DNA from 4 places in the Saccharopolyspora antibiotica genome. Region 1 is predicted to be linked to each of the others. Evidence: riboswitches for the same ligand, from Rfam matches in the RefSeq annotation. Region 1 holds a riboswitch; each other region holds the start of a gene.
The links. Region 1 has a riboswitch for cobalamin ahead of cobN (cobaltochelatase subunit CobN). Riboswitches for the same ligand answer to the same signal wherever they lie in the genome.

Region 1 (3,381 bases):
CCAGCCGCTCGGCCAGCTCCGGAACCCCGGGGTCGCCGAGGGTGCAGACGATCTCGTTGTCCGCGGGCAGCCTGCGCCGGGTGATCCCGGCGGCGACCATCGCGGCATCGCAGAGCACCGGCGCCCCGGAGCGCAGCGCGGCGCGGGCGGCGGCGACCGCTCCCGTCGACCAGGCGAGGTCGCGCACCAGGTCCACCATCCCGCAGGCGTGGATCATGCGGACCGCCACTCCCGCCACGTCCGGCGGCACGCCGTCGAGCTCGGCCTCCGCGCGGATGGTGGCGAAGGAGCGGCGGTAGATCTCCGCCCCGTCCCGGACGTAGTCGTAGCCGTTCTCGGTGCTCACACTGCCCTCCGTGCCGCGTCCAGCGCGGCTGACACCTCGCCGGCGGGGGCTCCGCCGACCTCGTAACCGCTCCCGGTGGCCAGCACCAGGACCGCGTCTCCCGCCGGGCGCCCGCAGCGGCGCTCGCACCCGGCCCAGTGCACCGGCCGAGGTCCCGGGCGCGCGACGCGCGCGGCGTCGGCGCGCACGTCCGCGAGGGACTTCGCGCAACCCGGGCTGCCGGCGCAGGACGTCACCCCGGCGAGCGGATCCGCCGCGTCCACCAGGAATCCGGCTCCGTCCAATTCGGACAGCAGGCGCGGAGCGGCCGTCTCGGGGACGTCCGGCAGCAGCAGGGCGCGCCACGGGGTGAGCCGCAGCGGCCGGCCCAGCTCGGCCAGCACCCGCACCTGCGCGGCGCCGCACCGCCCCAGCGGTGCGCCCAGCGCGAGGCAGACCAGCCCGTCGCGGCGGTGCCGGGCGCCCAGCCCGGCGTGCGTCGGCATCGGCTCGACGGCGGACACCGGCGCGGTGCTCCCCAGCGCGGCGGAGCCGAGCGCGGCGCGCAGGCGCCCGGCGACCCGGCCGGTGCCCTCGGAGAGCTCGGCGAGCCGCCAGCTCGCCGCGCCCTGCCGCGCCCGCTCCACGAGGAACTCCCCGGCGGCCAGCACGGCGGCCCGCGCCGCGTCGGCGGCCGCGACCCGGATCCCCTCGTCCGCCCCGGACAGCAGCACGGCCACCGCGCCCCCCGCCGGGACCAGCCCGACGTCGGCGCCCAGCCCGGCGACATCGCCCCGCCCGTCGTCGACGGTGAACAGGAAGCGCCCCGGCAGTTCCGCCAGCGCGGGTTCGGCGCACAACAGCTCGTCGAGCTCGACGGCCACCGCGCCCGCGTCCAGCGCCGCGAGCTCGTCGCAACCGGTGTGCGGGGAGGCGATCACGTTGCGGACCCGCTCGTGCGTCGGCGAGGGCAGCAGGCCCGACTCGGCGAGCCGGGCCGCGAACTCCGGCACCGCGCTCGCCGCCAAGCCCCGCACCTGGAGGTTCGCCCGCGAGGTGAGCTCCCAGCCGCCGTCGCCCAGCTCGGCGGCCGCGGCCACCGCCCGCACCTGGCGCGCGCTGAGCCTGCCGCCGGGCACGCGGACCCGGGCCAGGCCGCCGTCGGCGGCCTCGTGCACCCGCAGCGCCCCGGGGCACCGGTCGGGCTCGGCTCGTCGCGGCACGGCTCTCCCCGCTCTGGTCGTGGTCCGATCGGAACCGGAATCCGCAGCGCACGGCGCGATTCCGGGATGGCGCGCGGATCTCGCCGCGCACCGGCGGTCGTCGATACTACGGCCCGCCCGGGCCACGTCGGCACAACGCGACGCACCTCACCGCCCCGCGATCGGCCAGTGCGCGATCTCTCCTGCCGCGGCGCACCAGCGCACTTGACGAACGATCGCGCCGTTGCGGAGAGTGGTCCGCGGCGACGAGTGGAGGAAGCCGGTGCGAGTCCGGCGCGGTCCCGCCACTGTCACCGGGGAGCGGACTCCGCACGAGGTCACTGCCCGCACGAGCTGCGGGTGGGAAGGCCGGGGCGAGCGACGATCCGGGAGCCAGGACACTCCGCGCCGCCACCGCCCGGTCGACACCGGGCAGCCGACGACTCCGGGGCGAGGACCCCGAGGAAGGTTGACCATGCGTCCTGCCCGCACGCCCGCGTCCCTGCCCAGCCGGGAGCGTGCCGCATGATCCTGCTGCTGTCCACATCGGACACCGATCTGCTCAGCGCACGCGCCAGCGGTGCGGACTTCCGGCTCGGCAACCCGGCGCGGCTCGGCGCGGACGACCTGCCGCCGCTGCTGGAGGACGCGGACCTCGTGGTGGTGCGGCTGCTCGGCGGCCGCCGCGCCTGGGAGGAGGGCCTGGACGCGCTGCTCGCGGGCCCGCGCCCGGTCGTGGTCCTCGGCGGCGAGCAGGCCCCGGACGCGGAACTCATGGAGTGCTCCACGGTCCCCGGCGGCGTGTGCGCGCAGGCCCACGCCTACCTGGCTCAGGGCGGGCCGGACAACCTCGCGCAGCTGTTCCACTTCCTCTCCGACACCGTGCTGCTCACCGGCCACGGCTTCGAGCCACCGGTGGAGACGCCGAAGTGGGGCCCGCTGGAGCGCACCCCGCGCCGCACCGAGGGCCCGAAGGTGGCGGTGCTCTACTACCGCGCGCACCACATGGCGGGCAACACCGCGTTCGCGCACGCGCTCTCGGAGGCGATCGAGGACGCCGGGGGCCAGGCCCTGCCGGTGTTCTGCGCGTCGCTGCGCGCCCCCGAGCCCGGCCTGCTGGAGACGCTGCGCGAGGCGGACGCGCTGATCGTGACGGTGCTGGCGGCGGGCGGCACGAAGCCCGCGACCGCCTCGGCCGGGGGTGACGACGAGGCGTGGGACGTGGGGGCGCTGGCTGCGCTGGACGTGCCGATCCTGCAGGGGCTCACGCTCACCTCCAGCCGCGCGGCCTGGGCGGACAACGACGAGGGCCTGTCCCCGCTGGACATGGCCACCCAGGTGGCGGTGCCGGAGTTCGACGGCAGGCTGATCACGGTGCCGTTCTCGTTCAAGGAGAACGACTCCGAGGGCCTCCCGGTGTACGTGGCCGATCCGGAGCGCACCGCGCGCGTCGCGGGCATCGCCGTGAAGCACGCGCGGCTGCGGCACGTCCCGGCCGCCGACAAGCGGCTGGTGCTGATGCTCTCGGCCTACCCGACGAAGCACTCCCGCATCGGCAACGCGGTCGGGCTCGACACCCCGGCCAGCGCGGTGGGCCTGCTCCAGCGCCTCCGCGAAGCCGGGTACGACATCGGCCCCGAGGACGGCCCGGACGCGCTGCCCGGCGTCGCCGCGCAGGACGGCGACGCGCTGGTGCACGCGCTGATCGCCGCCGGGGGCCAGGACCCGGACTGGCTGACCGAGGAGCAGCTGTCCGGCAACCCGGTGCGCATCCCAGCGAAGCGCTACGCCGACTGGTTCGCCACCCTGCCGCAGGACCTGCGGGACAGCGTCGAGCGGCACTGGGGGCCGCCG
Region 2 (3,381 bases), on a different contig from region 1:
ATCCGAACTTCCCGCACGTGGTGGAGCTGGCCAAGAGCGACAACGATTCCACGCTCTCGCTGGCGGGAATGGACCCGCCGGTGCACACCCGGGCCCGCCGCGCCGTCGTCGGCGAGTTCACGCTGCGCAAGACCGAGGCGATGCGTCCCCGGGTGCAGCAGGTCGTGGACGAGGCGGTGGACGCGATGCTGGCCGGACCGCGTCCGGCCGACCTGGTGCGCGCGCTGTCGTTCCCGGTTCCGTCGCTGGTGATCTGCGAACTGCTCGGCGTCTCCTACGGCGACCACGAGTTCTTCGAGGACCGCACGTCCACGATGCTCAACACGACCGAGCCCCCGCTGGCCCGGCAGCGGGCCTTCTTCGACCTGCAGTCCTACCTCGACGACTTGGTCACCCGGAAGGAGGCGGATCCCGGCGACGACCTGCTCAGCCGCCAGGCCGCCAAGACGCCCGAGGACCGCTCCTACGACCACGCCGAGCTCGTGGACCTGGCCTTCCTGCTGCTGACCGCCGGGCACGACACCACCGGGAACATGATCTCGCTGGGTTCGCTGGCGCTGATGCGCGCCCCCGAGCTGCGCGAGCGCGTCACCGGAGCGGCCGAGGGAGCGCTGGAGGTCGTGGACGAGCTGCTGCGCTACTTCAGCATCACCGATCTGATCACGGTGCGGATCGCCAAGGACGACCTGGAGATCGGCGGACAGCCGATCAAGGCGGGGGAGGGCGTGTTCGCGCTGGGCGGCGCCGCGAACCGCGATCCGGCGGCCTTCGCGCGGCCCGAGGAGATCGACGTGGACCGCGGCGCCCGGCAGCACGTCGCCTTCGGCTACGGCCCGCACCAGTGCCTCGGGCAGAACCTGGCCCGGATGGAGCTGGAGATCGTCTACCGCACGCTGTTCCGGAAGATCCCCGAGCTGCGGCCCGCGTGCGACCCCGGTGAGCTGCCGCTGAAGAACGACGCCGCGATCTTCGGCCTGCACGCGCTGCCCGTCACCTGGTGACGCGGCGGCGCGGTCCCGGCGGGGTGATCGCCACCCCGCCGGAGCGCGCCGGGGGCCACCACCACCGTGCGGCGAGGAACATCACCTTGATGCGGCAGCGGTGCGCCCGGTTAGGGTGCCCGGGAGCCAGTCGTGCCCGGAATGGGCGGGGAATCCGGTCGGAAGCCGGAGCTGACGCGCAGCGGTAGGGGCGATGGGCGAGGACCGCCCGCGCGGGCGGACACCACTCGATCACGCGATCGGGGAAGGGACCTCGCCCGCTGAACCCGAGCCCGAAGACCAGGCCGGCTCCCCGGGCCGCAGGCGGTGCCGGGTCGCTGCTGCCGGACCCCGCGCCTGGGTCCGGGGTGAGGAACTCGTGACATGCCGTTACCGCGCGCCCGCACCGGGTGGGTGGCGCTGGTCGCCGCCCTGCTGGCCTCCTGCTCCGCGCCCGCCGAGGACACCGCCGCGTCCGGGACGACGCTGCGCAACTGCGACACCGACGTCACCGTGACCAGCCCGCCGCGACGGGCGGTGTCGCTGAACCAGTCGACCACCGAGATCATGCTCTCGCTGGGGCTCGCCGACCGGATCGTCGGCACCGCGACCTGGACCGAGCCGGTCGATCCCGCGCTGGCGGCGGCCAACGCCCACGTCCCGCGCCTCAGCGACGAGACCCCGTCGTTCGAGGCGGTGCTCGGCACCGAACCGGACATCGTGCTGGGCGCCTACCGGGCGATGTTCACCGACGAGCGGGTCGCCGATCGCGAGCGGTTTGCCGAGCTCGGGGTGCCGACCTACCTGTCCCCGAGCAACTGCCTGCCGGAGGAGGCGCCGCTGGCCGAGCCGGTCGAGCTGGCCGACATCTACCAGGAGGTGCGGGAGATCGCCGGTCTGTTCGGCGTCCCCGAGCGCGGCCACGAGCTCGTCGCCCAGCTGACGAGCAGGGTCGAGGCGGCCCGGGCCCGGGTCGCGAACCTGGAGTCCCCGCCGGACACCTCGGTGCTGTTCTGGTTCGCCCGCACCGAATCCCCGTACGTGGCCGGGTCCACCGGTTCCCCGGCGATCATGGCCAGGGAGCTGGGCGTGCGCAACGCCTACGGGGACCAGGCCTCGATGTGGCCGCAGGTCTCGTGGGAGGACGTCCTCGCCCGCGACCCGGACCTGCTGGTGCTCGGCGACCTCACCCGCGACGGGGAGGGCGACGGACTGGCGGCGAAGACGCGGTTCCTGCGCGAGGACCCGGCGGTGTCCCGGCTCGGAGCCGTGCGCGCGGGCCGGCTCATGCCCATGACCGGCACCGAGCTCAACATCAGCCTGCGCACGGTCACGGGCATCGAACGGCTGGCCGACCGGCTCGTCGAGCTGGACCGGAAGCGGTGACCGCGGCGCTGCCCGCCGGGCGGCTGCCGGGTACCGCGATCGTGCTGGCCGGGATCCCGGCACTGCTGCTGTCGATCGGGGTCGCGGTCACCCTCGGGCCCGCCGATCTCAGCCTCGCCGACGTCGGCAGCGTGGTCGCCGACCGGCTCGGGCTGCTGGAGACCGGCGTGTCCCGCATCGGCCAGGGCATCGTGTGGCAGCTGCGGCTGCCGCGGGCGCTGCTGGCCGCGGTGTGCGGGTCCGGGCTCGGGGTGTGCGGGGCGGTGTTGCAGTCGGTGCTGCGCAACCCGCTGGCCGACCCCTTCCTGCTCGGCGTGTCGGCGGGAGCCTCGACCGGGGCGGTGTCGATCGTGGTGCTCGGGCTCGGCGGCGGGGTCGTCGGCCTCACCGCCGGGGCTTTCGCCGGGGCACTGGTGGCGTTCGCACTGGTGATGCTGCTGGCCGCGCTCGCGGGCGGCGCCACCGGGCACACCGTGCTGGCCGGGGTCGCGGGGACCCAGCTGTTCTCCGCGCTCACCTCCTACATCGTGATCACCTCGGCGGACGCGGAGCAGACCCGCGGCGTGCTGTTCTGGCTGCTGGGCTCGCTGTCGGGGGCGCGGTGGAACGACGTGGCGCTGGCCGGGGCCGTGTGCGCGGGCTGCTTGGTGCTGTGCCAGTCCCGGGCCGCCGCGCTGGACGCCTTCGCCTTCGGCCAGGACGCCGCCGCCTCGCTCGGAGTGCGCGTGGCCCGGCTGCGGCTGGTGCTGCTGGTGGCCACGGCGCTGCTGGCCGCGACGCTGGTGGCCGCCGCCGGGGCGATCGGCTTCGTCGGGCTCGTGCTGCCGCAGGCCGCGCGGCTGCTGGTCGGGCCCCGGCACCGGGTGCTGCTGCCGGTGACCGCCGTGCTCGGCGCGGTGCTGCTGGTGTGGGTGGACGTGCTGGCCACGACGATCGCGGCCCCGCAGGAGGTCCCGGTCGGCGTGGTCACCGCGCTCGTCGGCGTGCCCGCCTTCGCGGTGCTGCTGGTCCGGCG
Region 3 (3,381 bases), on a different contig from region 1:
GACGGGGGCAGGGACGCGTGCGCGGGCGACTCCGGCGGCCCGCTGGTCGCGGACGGGATGCTGATCGGCGTGGTCTCCTACGGCACCGGATGCGGTCGCCCCGGCGTGCCGGGCGTGTACACCCGGGTCTCCTCGGTGGCCGACGCGGTGGCGGCGCGGCTCTGACCGCCCGCCCGCGCGCCCGCCCGCGCGCCGGCCCGGCGGCAGCCGCCCACCCCGGGGAGGGCGCTGGTCGCGTGGAATGTCCGTTTCCCCGGGGTCGTCGGGGCGTGCGCAGCGCTTCCCGCTCGGGCGGCGCCGCGGACCCCTGATCGCGGAGCGTGTCGTGCGCTACTCCCGCCGCAGGTGATGGGGGTTCCGTAGCCGGAATGTGATATCCCGTGGGGGTGACCCTGCAACCGCTCGCCACCGCCGTCCACCGCGCCTACACGGCCGACCTCGACGCCGAGGACCTCTACCGCATGCTCCGCCTGCGCGTGGACGTGTTCGTGGTCGAGCAGAACTGCGCGTACCCGGAGCTCGACGGGCGGGACCTGGAGAACAGCACCCGCCACTTCTGGATCGACTCCGCCGACGGGTACGTGCTCGGCTACCTCCGGTTGCTGGAAGACCCCGATGGCGGCTTCCGCATCGGCCGCGTCGCCACCGCGAAGAGCGCGCGCGGTCTCGGCCTCGGGCGCAAGCTGATGCGCGCGGCGCTGGCGGAGATCCAGCGCGCCCCCGCCGCCCTCTCCGCGCAGAGCCACGCGCAGGACTTCTACCGGAGCTTCGGCTTCGAGCCCGCGGGTGAGGAGTATCTCGAAGACGGCATCCCGCACGTCGACATGCGCCGATGCCCCGCTCCGCGCGGCTGAGCCCGCCGACGCGGTTCCTCGGCCGAGCGTGATCTGCGACGATGCACGCTGGTCCCAGCCTGGGCAGGTCAGGAAGCCGGTGCGAATCCGGCGCGGTCGGCGCCACTGTGACCGGGGAGCGGACCTCCCCCGCGAGCCACCGGGCGCGTCAGCGGACGCTGCTGCCTGGGAAGGCCGGAGTTCCGCGCTGATCCGGGAGCCAGGACACTGCCTCGCCCGGCACAGCCGACATCGGGGCGTCCGAGACCCGAGGAAGGAACCTGGCATGTCTGCTCCCGGGAGCCCGCGCTTCCCGTTCACCGCCGTGGTCGGGCATGACGACCTGCGGCTGGCGCTGCTGCTCAACGCGGTGCACCCGCGCATCGGCGGAGTGCTGGTGCGCGGCGAGAAGGGCACCGCGAAATCGACGGTGGTGCGCGCCCTCGCGTCGCTGCTGCCCGCGCTGGAGGTCGTGCCCGGCTGCCGCTTCGGCTGCGATCCGCACCGGCCCGACCCGAGCTGCCCCGACGGCCCGCACGGGCCCGCCCCGGGCGAGGTCCGGCCCGCCGAGCTGGTGGAGCTGCCGGTCGGCGCGACCGAGGACCGGTTGGTCGGTTCGCTGGATCTGGAGCGCGCGCTGGCCGAGGGGATCAGCGCCTACCAGCCGGGGCTGCTCGCCGCCGCGCACCGCGGCGTGCTCTACGTCGACGAGGTCAACCTGCTGCACGATCACTTGGTGGACCTGCTGCTCGACGCGGCGGCGATGGGTCGCGCGCACGTGGAGCGCGAGGGCGTGTCGGTGACGCACGCCGCCTCCTTCCTGCTGGTGGGCACCATGAATCCGGAGGAGGGCGAGCTGCGGCCGCAGCTGCTCGACCGGTTCGGGCTGACCGTGCACGTCGCGGCGTCTCGGGACGTGGCGACCCGCACCGAGGTGGTGCGCAGGCGGTTGGCCTTCGAGGCCGACCCGGCCGGCTTCGCCGAGCGGTGGGCCGGGCCGGACGCCGAGCTGGCGGACCGGATCGCCGAGGCCCGGTCCAGGGTGGACGCGGTGCGGTTGCCCGATTCCGAGCTGCGGCGCATCTCCGCCCTGTGCGCCTCCTTCGACGTGGACGGGATGCGCGCGGACCTGGTGCTGGCCCGCACCGCCGTCGCGCACGCCGCCTGGCGCGGCGCGGACGAGGTGGCGGAGTCCGATGTGGAGGCCGCGGCCCGGCTGGCGCTGCCGCACCGCCGCCGCCGCGACCCGTTCGACGAGCCCGGGGTGGAGGAGGACCAGTTGCAGCAGGCCCTCCAGGACGCCGCGCAGCACGCGGGCGAGGACTCCGGCGACGGCGATCCGGACGACGACCCGGACGGCCCCGGGGACGGCCCGGGTGGCGGTGGCTCCCCGGACGGCGGTCCGCAGGACGGCCCGGACGGCCCCGGTGGCGGGGAGGCGCCCGCGCCGGACGACGACGCCGGCGGTGCCGGGCAGCAGGACGGGAACGGCCGGGGCGGGGAGCGCGGACCGGCTCCCGCCGACAAGCCCCCGGCCGCGCCCGCTCCGGCGTTCCGGGCCCGGCTGCTGGAGGTCCCCGGCATCGGCGAGGGCGCCCCCGGTAGGCGCTCCCGCGCCCGTTCCCGCAGCGGACAGGCGGTTCGTGCCTCCACAGTGGACGGACATGGCGTGCACCTGCCCGCCACGCTGATCGCCGCCGCCCCGCACCAGCGGGCGCGCGGGCGCGGCGGCCCCGGGCTCGTGCTGCGGCGCGAGGACGTCCGCCGCTCGGTCCGCGAGGGGCGGGAGGGCAACCTGGTGCTGTTCGCCGTGGACGCCTCCGGTTCGATGGCCGCCCGCGAGCGGATGTCGGCGGTGAGCGGTGCCGTGCTCTCGCTGCTGCGGGACGCCTACCAGCGCCGGGACAAGGTCGGCGTGGTCACCTTCCGGGGGGCGGACGCCGAGCTGGCGCTGCCCCCGACCTCCTCGGTGGAGATCGCCGCCACCCGGATGCGCGACCTGCGCACCGGGGGCCGCACCCCGCTGGCCGCGGGCTTGCTCAAGGTCCGGCAGGTCGTCGGCACCGAGCGCACCCGCGACCCCCAGCGGCGTCCGCTGCTGGTCCTGCTCACCGACGGCAAGGCAACTGTTCCCGCCGGGGAGGGCGGTGACGGGCGGAGCCGGGCGCAGCGCGCGGTGCGGGACTCGATGCGGGCGGCGGGACTGCTCGGCGGGCTGGGCGTGGCCTCCGTGGTGGTCGACTGCGAGCAGGGCGTGGTGCGCCTCGGGCTCGCCGCGCAGGTCGCGGCCGCCCTGGGTGGCGCCTGCCTCCGGCTGGATGAGCTGTCCGCGGACGCCGTCGCCGGGGTGGTCCGCGCTGCCCGGGACGTGGGGTCTCGCGCTGCTTGATTCCGATTCGATTACGACACCAGTCGGACGGAGTAGGAATATCCCGGCGAAGTTGGTAAGCTGTGAATCGTCCACCTGACCCCCAGGGGTGGACCACGAAGCACCCTCGCGCTCCCGATGACCCCCAGGTCGGTTGAGCGCGGGGGTGCTTTTTTGTCC
Region 4 (3,381 bases), on a different contig from region 1:
CTGGGCGTACGTCACCCATGCCGCGGTCATCGGCTCGGGCCGGGCCACGTCGCCGTACAGGATCGGCGGGCGCACGCACCGGGAGCCGTAGGACTGCACCCAGCCGTGCCGCGTGCTCGCGAAGCCCTCCAGGTGCTCGGCGAAGTACTGCACCATGTCGTTGCGCTCCGGCTCGCCGTGCACGAGCACGTCCAGGCCCAGGTCCTCCTGCAGCCGGATGACGCGATCGATCTCGTCGCGCATCCGCTGCTCGTAGGTCGCGCGGTCGATGCTGCCGGAGCGCACCGCGGCCCGAGCCTTGCGCACGTCGGTGGTCTGCGGGAAGGAGCCGATCGTCGTGGTCGGCAGCGGCGGCAGCCGCAACGACTTCCGCTGCGCGGCGAGACGGTCGGCGTAGTCCCCGCGCCGGGCGTGCTCGGGTTGGAGCGAGTCGAGCCGCGCCCGCACCCGGTCGTTGCGGGTCAGTTCCGCCCCGGCCCGGTCGGTGATGCGGCGACGCGCGTCGTCGAGCTGCTCGGTGACGGCGTCCCTCCCCCGGTGCAGGGCGCGGTCGAGGATCACGACCTCGTCCACCTTCTGCGCGGCGAACGCCAGCCAGGACCGCACCCTCGGGTCTAGGTCGGTCTCGGCGTCGACGTCGTAGGGCACGTGCAGCAGCGAGCAGGAGCTGCTCACCGCCACTTCACCGGCGAGGCCGAGCAGCGTCGCGCCGGTGGTGAGCGCTTCGTCCAGGTCGGTGCGCCAGATGTTGCGGCCGTCGACCAGGCCCGCGACCAGCGTCTTGCCCCGCAGCCCCGGCACCGCGGGCAACTGGTCCACGGTGCGTCGCCCGGCGACGAGGTCCACGCCCAGCGCCTCGATCGGCGCGGCGGCCAGCACGCCCAGCGCGTCGCCGAGCTCGCCGAAGTAGGAGGCGACGAGGATCTTCGGCCGCTCGTCGAGCTCACCGAGGCGCTGGTAGGCGGCGCGCAGCGCGTCGAGGTCGGCCTGCGAGCGGTCCGCGGTGAACGCGGGCTCGTCCAGCTGCACCCACTCCACCCCGGCCCGGTGCAGCTCCCCGAGCAGTTCGGCGTAGGCGTCGACGAGTTCGTCGACCTTGTCCAGCGGGCGGAACGATCCGGCCGCACCGCCCACCGGCTTGGACAGCAGCAGGAACGTCAGCGGTCCGACGAGGACCGGCCGGGTCGTGACGCCGAGCTCGGCGGCCTCGGCGCACTGGTCGACGGCGGTGCGGTCGGAGAGCCGGAACGTCGTGTCCGGCCCGATCTCCGGGACGATGTAGTGGTAGTTCGTGTCGAACCACTTCGTCATCTCCAGCGGTGGCGCGGATTCCACGCCGCGCGCCATCGCGAAGTAGGTGTCGAGCGGGTTCAGGCCCAGTTCCGCGAAGCGGTGCGGGACCGCGCCGAAGGTGACCGCCGTGTCGAGGACCTGGTCGTAGTAGGAAAAGGTGTTTCCCGGAACCGAGTCCAGCCCGGCGTCGCGCAGCGACCGCCACGTGTCGGCGCGCAGCGTGCGGGCGACTTCGCGCAGCTCCGCCTCGCCGATGCGGGACTGCCAGTAGCGCTCCAGTGCGCGCTTGAGCTCCCGGTTCGGTCCGATCCTGGGGAACCCGAGCACGGTGGATCCGATTGTGCTGGTCAACGCTCTCTCCTCGCGAGCTGGACGACAGATCTGCGAGGTCGAGCGGACGTGATCCGGGCGCACGTCGCCGCGCGGGTGGCGGCTCGTGGACCAGGTCTTCCCGCGAGACCTCGCACCAGCGCGCGTCCTCGGACGCGCGCACCGGTGGCAGGTCTTCGGACTCGCGGGCGCTTCCCGGTAGTACCGGGGTTCCTAGTGGCCGTCGCTTCCCGAGCGTGCGCTCAGTGCTGTGACCGGTCGTGGACCGGTGACGGCGGTCGTTCCCGCTCACCGCTGCGGGGCAGTCCCGGATTCGCACCGGGTTCCCTCTTGCCTCGCACCGACCCGCTTCCGCGGAGCCGTGCGAACCACCAGCACTGCGGAGGCTACTTGCTTCTGGCGGGAAGACAAGGGTTCGACGTTCAGCTCCCCGGTGCGCACCGGTCTCGTCCGGCGAAGTTGGCGGGCCCGGGCAACCCCGCTCGGGCTGAGGCGTCTTCCGGGCAGAAGAGGGGGAGCGGAGCGCTCACCCCGCCACCAGGCCGACTCGAGAGGACATCCACCGTGGGGAAGAACGGAATTCGCGCAGGTGTGGGCATCGGCGCGCTGGCCGCTGCCGCGATGGCCCTGGTCCCGGCGGGCGTCGCCGTCGCCGATTCGACCGAGACGGTCACCGCCGATCTGGACGGCAACGGCACCCCGGACACGGCGAAGCTGGCCGCGATCGGCGACGGCTCGCAGCAGCTGCTGAAGTTCACAGTGGACGGAAAGGTGACCGAGGCGACGCTGCCCGGCGACGCCTACGCGGGCACCCAGCCGATGCGGGTGCTCGACGTGAACCACGACGGCAGGCAGGAAGTGCTGGTGGCGGAGTCCATCGGCGCGAACACCGCGTGGTTCAGCGTCTGGGACCTCGGCGCCGATGGAGCACCGCGCGAGCTGACCACGCAGGACGGTCAGCCGCTGAAGATCAACGAAGGTGGTGGCGTGGCCGCCCGGCTCGGCTACGAGTGCGCACCGGCCGGATCGGACGGACGGGTGCTGATCACCCTCGCCGCGTCGAACGAGAGCCCCACCACCGAACCCGCCTACGACGGCGCGCGGATCGCGTTCGACGTGCGCGATGGCGTGGCCACCCCGGTCGACGAGTACTCGTTCACCGGGGTCGGGCAGGACGACCCGGTGCTGCGGGTCGTTCCCGAATCCTGTTCCTGACCGGGAGCGGCCGGGTCCGTCGCGTCGAGGGGGCGCGGCGGCCCCGGAGCCCGGCCGGCGCAGTTGTCGATCGGCTTGCCGTTCGATACCGGGTCTGCAACGCCGACCGCGCCGGTACCACTGTCGACGGAGCCGCCGGTTACCCTGCTTGCTGCAGCTCACGCGAGTGATGTGCGGGCCCTCGTAGCTCAGCTGGACAGAGCAAAGGACTTCTAATCCTTAGGTCGCAGGTTCGAGTCCTGCCGGGGGCGCCACCAGGGGAATGCGCGAGGATTCCGTCCCGTGCGGTGCGTTGCGAGCGAAGGATTCCGGGCGCCGTCCCGGCGTCTTGCCGGGCCGTGCGGCGAGGCGCTCTCGTGGGCCGCTGGTCTCGACGGGCTCGGTGCGCTGCTGTCCGGGGCTGGCGTCCCCGCCTTCCGCGTCACCAGCGCCGCGCCGCGGATGGTCACGTCGTGCCGCGGGGCGAGCCGGCTCGACGCCCGAGGCCGCTTCCCCGTCCGTCACCTGCGGACGTGGCGGTGGTCGTCGTCGGCGGGGCTCGTC

Region 2: another riboswitch for cobalamin. It lies ahead of ACL03H_RS04040 (ABC transporter substrate-binding protein); the one in region 1 lies ahead of cobN (cobaltochelatase subunit CobN).
Region 3: another riboswitch for cobalamin. It lies ahead of ACL03H_RS18625 (putative cobaltochelatase); the one in region 1 lies ahead of cobN (cobaltochelatase subunit CobN).
Region 4: another riboswitch for cobalamin. It lies ahead of metE (5-methyltetrahydropteroyltriglutamate--homocysteine S-methyltransferase); the one in region 1 lies ahead of cobN (cobaltochelatase subunit CobN).

Annotation. Positions count from the first base shown of each region.
Region 1 covers NZ_JBJZOI010000018.1:19,039-22,419, reverse strand. The annotation lists gene ACL03H_RS16120 (precorrin-8X methylmutase) at 1-346, opposite strand, end outside; gene cobG (precorrin-3B synthase) at 343-1,548, opposite strand; cobalamin riboswitch at 1,802-1,930, shown strand; gene cobN (cobaltochelatase subunit CobN) at 2,053-3,381, shown strand, end outside.
Region 2 covers NZ_JBJZOI010000004.1:166,558-169,938, forward strand. The annotation lists gene ACL03H_RS04035 (cytochrome P450) at 1-1,001, shown strand, start outside; cobalamin riboswitch at 1,150-1,282, shown strand; gene ACL03H_RS04040 (ABC transporter substrate-binding protein) at 1,365-2,366, shown strand; gene ACL03H_RS04045 (FecCD family ABC transporter permease) at 2,363-3,381, shown strand, end outside.
Region 3 covers NZ_JBJZOI010000022.1:1,224-4,604, reverse strand. The annotation lists gene ACL03H_RS18635 (S1 family peptidase) at 1-165, shown strand, start outside; gene ACL03H_RS18630 (GNAT family N-acetyltransferase) at 387-854, shown strand; cobalamin riboswitch at 924-1,064, shown strand; gene ACL03H_RS18625 (putative cobaltochelatase) at 1,120-3,222, shown strand.
Region 4 covers NZ_JBJZOI010000014.1:86,874-90,254, reverse strand. The annotation lists gene metE (5-methyltetrahydropteroyltriglutamate--homocysteine S-methyltransferase) at 1-1,644, opposite strand, end outside; cobalamin riboswitch at 1,774-2,011, opposite strand; gene ACL03H_RS13660 (FG-GAP repeat domain-containing protein) at 2,188-2,838, shown strand; tRNA gene ACL03H_RS13655 (tRNA-Arg) at 3,016-3,092, shown strand.